2 regions of the Bacillus jepli genome follow, and region 1 is predicted to be linked to the other one. Evidence: a T-box and tRNA genes for the amino acid it is inferred to sense, from the RefSeq annotation. Region 1 holds a T-box; the other holds one or more tRNA genes.
The links. The T-box of region 1 lies ahead of alaS (alanine--tRNA ligase). A T-box ahead of a tRNA ligase gene usually reads a tRNA of that ligase, here a tRNA-Ala.
Positions count from the first base shown of each region.

Region 1 (3,426 bases):
GAGGAGTGAGAACAGATGAACGAAAATAGGGTCAAATGGATTTTTAGATTATCGTTTTTACTACTAGCGTTTTTGACAATCTATATATTTTTAAAATTGGCTCCGATCTGGCTCCCGATTGCGTCACTCTTAAAAACATTTTTAATACCTTTTATCATTTCTGTTTTTATCACCTATTTGCTTCACCCTATTATTGAAAAACTCAGCCATCGTGGATTTCCAAAAACACTTGCCATCTTACTTATCTATTTCCTTTTTTTCGGGGGAATTGGGATTGCAATATATAAAGGTATCCCAGTCATTCTTTCACAACTTAAAGATCTTGCCGATAGCTTCCCTGAATTCAGTAAAACGTACAGGATTTGGCTAAAAGAAATCGAATCAGGAACATCACAGCTTCCAGCTTTTGTTCACGGACAGCTTGATGATTTGCTGAATTCAGTGGAAAGCTATGTGGATTATTTGCTTTCAAGGACAATCGAAATTTTTAAAGGCCTTCTCAATTCAATCTTTATTATTGCAATCATTCCATTCATCGTTTTTTATATGTTAAAGGACCATGACCAAATGATAAAAGCACTTTGGTACATGACCCCCAGAAAGCTTAGAAAATCGGGTCAGCTTTTTTTTCGAGATGTTGATGAGTCATTGGGAAATTACATCAGAGGGCAGCTCATCGTATGTCTTCTAGTCGGGACAACAGCGTCCTTGGCATTTTGGATATCTGGTATGAAATATCCATTGTTATTTGGAAGTATCGTTGGGGTTACAAACATCATCCCTTACTTTGGACCAATCATTGGTGCCATTCCTGCGGTCATTATTGCTGCCACCATATCAATGAAAATGGTGATCATTGTGATCATCGTCGTGTTCGGACTTCAATTTATTGAAGGAAACCTGCTATCACCCATAATCGTTGGAAAAAGCCTACGGCTACATCCTATTGTAATTATTGGAACACTTTTAGTAGGCGGAGAAGTTGGTGGGGTTGTAGGGCTTATTATTGCCGTACCAGTAGTAGCCATTTTAAAGGTTTTTGTCATTCATGCAAAGCGGCATTTTTCAGTTATTCGTAAGGAATAACGCTAGCATTGACAAACATTTTCTACTTGAATATAATTGACAAGAAATGATGAATTTCAAAAAGAAAACTATGAAGGAACAAGTATGTTACAGGACCATCAAACCAGAGAGGGATTTCCAAGGCTGAGAGGGATTCCGGATGAAGGGTAACAGAACGCTACTCCTGAGTGTAGGAAAACCTACCGGTGAATACCGTTATCAATATACGAAGGTGATGGACGTTTCTATTTTTTTACGTCCATAATCAGGGTGGTACCGCGAGCATACTCTCGTCCCTGTTTTTTAGGGATTAGAGTATTTTTTTATGTCTAAAATGATATTGGAGGTTATGATATGAAACAATTAACATCAGCTCAAGTACGACAAATGTTTTTAGATTTTTTCCAATCAAAGGGGCATGCTGTTGAACCTAGTGCTTCTTTAGTTCCACATGAAGATCCATCATTACTTTGGATCAATAGTGGTGTTGCTACCTTAAAAAAATACTTTGATGGACGTGTTATTCCTGAAAACCCAAGGATTTGTAATGCGCAGAAATCCATTCGTACAAATGATATTGAAAATGTAGGGAAAACGGCAAGACACCATACTTTCTTTGAAATGCTTGGAAACTTCTCAATTGGTGATTATTTTAAAGAAGAAGCCATTGAGTGGGCATGGGAATTCTTAACAAGCAGGGAATGGATTGGGTTCGATCCAGAGAAGCTTTCTGTAACAATCCATCCAGAAGATGATGAAGCACATAAAATTTGGAATGAAAAAATTGGAATTCCTGAAGAGCGCATTATTCGTTTAGAAGGAAACTTCTGGGATATTGGTGAAGGTCCAAGTGGTCCGAACACAGAAATATTCTTTGACCGTGGTGAAGAGTTTGGAAATGACCCGAATGATCCTGAATTATATCCAGGTGGAGAAAATGAACGTTATTTAGAAATCTGGAATCTTGTGTTCTCACAATTCAACCATAATCCAGACGGTACATATACTCCACTACCTAAGAAAAATATTGATACGGGTATGGGTCTTGAAAGAATGTGCTCTGTTATTCAAAATGTACCTACCAATTTTGACACAGACTTATTCATGCCAATTATTGAGGCAACAGAGTCCATTTCCGGTGAAAAATATGGACAAGAAAACGAAAAAGATGAGGCATTTAAGGTTATTGCCGACCACATCCGAACAGTTACATTTGCAGTAGGTGACGGGGCACTGCCATCCAATGAAGGAAGAGGCTATGTTATCCGAAGATTATTACGACGTGCCGTACGATACGCAAAGAAGATATCAATTAATCGTCCCTTCATGTATGAACTTGTTCCTGTTGTAGGCGAAATCATGGTTGATTTTTATCCGGAAGTAAAAGAAAAAACAGAATTTATTCAAAAAGTTGTGAAAACAGAAGAGGAACGCTTCCATGAAACATTACATGATGGACTAGCTATTTTATCTACTGTTATTCAAAAGGAAAAAGAAAAAGACAGTGACACAATTGCAGGTGTTGATGTTTTCCGTTTGTATGATACGTATGGTTTCCCTGTAGAACTTACAGAGGAATATGCTGAAGAAGAAGGCATGAAGGTGGATCACGATGGGTTCGAACGTGAAATGGAAAACCAACGTGAAAGAGCTAGATCTGCTCGTCAAGATGTCGATTCCATGCAAGTTCAAAGTGGAGTTCTTGGAGAAATAAAAGTAGAAAGTACGTTTGTTGGTTATGATGAACTTGAAGCACAATCAACCGTTCTTGTAATCGTAAAAGATGGAGAAGTTGTTGAGAAGGCAAACGAGGGTGAAGAAATTCAACTTATTTTAGACAAAACACCTTTCTATGCTGAGAGCGGTGGACAAATCGCAGATGAAGGTACTATTGAAAATGAAAAAACAACGCTGATTGTGAAAGACGTTCAGAAAGCACCAAATGGTCAAAACCTTCACCGAGTTGTGATTGAAAAAGGTAGTCTAACTAAAGGTGACCAACTTCATTCCAAGGTTGACCAAGAAAATCGTGGTGGGGTTATTAAAAACCATACAGCGACACATCTTTTACATCAGGCATTGAAGGATGTACTTGGAGTTCATGTAAACCAAGCGGGTTCACTCGTAACTTCCAATCGTTTACGCTTTGACTTCTCACATTTCGGTCAAATTAAGCCTGAAGAGCTTGAACAAATTGAATCGATTGTGAATGAAAAAATTTGGAGTAGCATCCCAGTAAATATTGATTACAAATCATTAACGGAAGCAAAAGCGATGGGGGCTATGGCACTATTTGGTGAGAAATATGGTGAAATTGTGCGCGTAGTTCAAGTTGGTGACTATAGCTTAGAACTTTGTGGT
Region 1 covers NZ_JBDFMO010000001.1:2,617,020-2,620,445, forward strand. The annotation lists gene ABC371_RS13335 (AI-2E family transporter) at 16-1,086, shown strand; T-box leader at 1,148-1,366, shown strand; gene alaS (alanine--tRNA ligase) at 1,420-3,426, shown strand, end outside.

Region 2 (3,426 bases), 330 kb from region 1:
ATATAATGCAGAGAGAGGTGTTTGTTCTGCTGGCTTTAATACGACTGTACAACCAGTTGCAAGAGCTGCCCCAAGCTTCCACATTGCCATTAATAGTGGGAAGTTCCATGGAATGATTTGTCCCACAACACCAACAGCTTCATGGCGAGTATAGTTAAAGAATGGTCCATTTACAGGGATTGTTTGTCCAACGATTTTTGTTGACCATCCTGCATAGTAACGCATATGTTCAATTGCTAGAGGAATATCTGCATTTGATGTTTCACGAATCGGCTTTCCGTTATCCAATGTTTCCAATTGTGCTAGCTCATCTTTATGTAGCTCCATCAAATCTGCCAGTTTATACATGATACGGCTTCTTTGGGCTGCAGTCATTTTTTGCCATGGGCCTTCATCAAAAGCTTTTCGGGCTGCTTTTACAGCGCGATCAATATCCTCTGGACCTGCTTCACTTACAGTTGCTAATACCTCACCTGTCGCAGGATTATAGGATTCGAAAGTTTTCCCAGAAGCACTTTCAACAAATTCTCCATTGATATAAAGCTTCTTTGTCCCGTTTAAAAATGACTCAACCTTTTCTCGTAATGCAAAAATTAATTGGCTCATTTTTTTCCTCCTTTTTTAATTTACTAGTAATAAGGCGATTTGGAAACGCCTACAATACAATGGTAACATTTTGAAACTAGTAATCAACCAACTTTTAGCAAAAGATTCCGACTATTTACGACAACCTTTTTCGACATAAATAATATGTAGCTTACGTAATTTTTTGAAGAAAAAAAATCATAATTTTAAACAAAAAAAGACCCAATCAAACTGATTGAGTCTGTCAAATTTATGAGGCCTTTTCGCATGCCCAATTATCTTTGTCTCGGTCATGTTTTGAGTCATAAGCTGGATGTGTGGATGGAACACCTTCAGGATAGACTTTTCGAAGTTCTGTACAATTTTTATAAGATTCCTGACCGTCACCTGAATTACTACTGCTAGATCCACCACCTGTTGATGGCCTGTTCGCTGGTGGAGCGGGTTTTGAACTACCTGTATCAAGATCTCCTTTTGTTGTTCCATTTTCTCCGTATGCCCAAAGACCAATTCCGTTCGCGCGTGCTTCACGCGCAAATTTTACAAAATAGTCACTATAAGTGACATCAGGTGGATATGTTGATGGTTCTGCATACCCATTTAAGACCAGTTGTGCATTGAACATTTTGGAACGGATTTCTGATTCATTCATGACATTTGAAGGAACTGAAATCCAGATGAGACGTAGGTAACGATTATAGCGATCTTTGTCGGATACATCCTTTTGAAGCCACACTTTTTTACCTTCGAGTTGAGAGGTTGTGTAGTTGCTAGCTTCTTTCCCATATACTTCATGTCTTGTTGTAGATTCCGGAGTGTTTACTCCGACTAAGCGAATCTTGCGGCCGTCAGAAAGCTCAACCGTGTCGCCATCAACAACCCGAGATACGATTACAGCTTCTAAGCCGATTGCCTGAGCCTGTTGGTCAGTTGTCTGTTGAGCTTGTTCTTGTCGTTCTTTTTCTTCTTTGGCCTTTTGTTCTGCTTCTTCTCTTGCTTTTTGTTCAGATTCTTCTTTTTGTCTAGCTTCTTCCGCGGCTTTTTGTTCCGCTTCTTTAATCGCTTTTTCTTTTGCTTGTTCCTCCGCTACCTTTTCACTGTCGGTCTCTACTTGATCAGCCACCTGTTCCTTTGCATCTTCCATTGCGGATTCTTGATTATTTGTAGAGAATCCAATAATAGCTAGGATAGAACCCAAGGCTATTAAGGTAATCGGAAGCTTCAATTTACGCCCGTTTTTTTGATATTTATAGGTCGTATAGATACCAATAGCTGCTAACACAAGCCCTATAGTGGCGAAGATATTTGAGAACATCCATGATATGATTGCCACAATAAGAGCAATTAGGAGAAGAATTCCTAAACAACCCAATAAATATTGCACCGTATGTTTCCCCCCAGTAGATAAACTTTTTGTTTAGTGTATGTAATTTATTTTTTAAAATAAATGGTATCAAATAATTTGCTACACATACAAGAAAAAAGCCACCCTAGTTGAACTAGAAGTGACTTTTATTTAGTGGAGTTGATGGGAATCGAACCCACGACCCTTTGCCTGCCAGGCAAATGCTCTCCCCCTGAGCTACAACCCCGAATGAAAGTAACCAAATTATATCATGAGCACTTTTAATAGACAATCATTAAATCCTTTTTTGCATGAGTATACCCCAATGTTCATATATTTCTAGTAAAAAAGGATTAAGGCAGTACAATATTTTAAATGTTAACAGACTGAAAAAATGGTAAAATTTGATTAAACCTAAAATGGTGGTGAACTCGTGATTTTTTTATATGTACTAGCCTCATATTTTGTTGGAAATATTATGTCTGCCTATGTAGTCATGAAGTTTATGAAAGGTGAAGATATCCGCAAACTCGGAAGTGGAAATGTTGGAGCTAGAAATGCTGGTAGATTACTAGGGAAGAAAGGATTTCTGCTTACAGCCTTAGGTGATGTGTTAAAAGGGTTGCTTGTTGTTATAGGTGCTAAATACCTCGGATTTTCCTTTGAATTTCAGATTCTATCCCTGATCGCTGTTGTCGTCGGACATATTTGGCCGATTACGCTCAAATTTAAAGGTGGAAAAGGAATTGCAACAGCTGCAGGTGGTCTCGTTGTATTAGCATACCAGCCATTTTTAGTGTTTGGTGGAATCTTTCTCCTTTTATTAGCACTTTCGAGAAGTTTCACGATAGCAGGGATGACAGCCTTTTTTACGATGCCATTTATTTATTGGTTTATGGATTATTCCCTCCTTGAATGTGTCCTTATTTTTATTGTAATCGCCTTATTACTATTTGCACACAGAGATAATTTAAAAGAAAGACTAGGGAAAAAAATTAATTAAGTGGAGTGATTCCATCATGACATTTGTCTATAAAATTGCTCGGACAAAACAGGAGTTTGATCAAATTCATCGTTTAAACTATAAAACCTTTGTTGAAGAAATTCCTCAACATGATAAAAATGAAGAAAAAATGTTAGTGGATAAATTTCATAATCAAAATACATATTTGATTTGTGTAAAAGATTCTAAAGTCGTAGGGATGATTGCTGTAAGAGCTAACAGACCGTTCTCCCTAGATTATAAGTTACCTAATCTTGATGAACAACTACCGGTAAAACCGAATAGACCTTGTGAAATTCGATTACTAGCAGTTGAAGAAGAATATCGGAGTAATGGTAGAATCTTTTTTGGACTAGCCCAACTAATGTCTAATTTTTGTTTGAAAGAAGGCTATGATGTAGCGTTGATTTCTGGAACAACAAGACAAGAGAAATTGTATCGACAGCTAGGGTTTATACCATTTGCCTCTTTAACTGGAACTGCGGAAGCTTCG
Region 2 covers NZ_JBDFMO010000001.1:2,282,171-2,285,596, forward strand. The annotation lists gene ABC371_RS11660 (aldehyde dehydrogenase family protein) at 1-606, opposite strand, end outside; gene ABC371_RS11665 (thermonuclease family protein) at 836-1,969, opposite strand; tRNA gene ABC371_RS11670 (tRNA-Ala) at 2,106-2,177, opposite strand; gene plsY (glycerol-3-phosphate 1-O-acyltransferase PlsY) at 2,364-2,933, shown strand; gene ABC371_RS11680 (aminotransferase class V-fold PLP-dependent enzyme) at 2,950-3,426, shown strand, end outside.
Region 2: it has a tRNA-Ala gene. The T-box ahead of alaS (alanine--tRNA ligase) is inferred to sense a tRNA for this amino acid. The anticodon was not compared.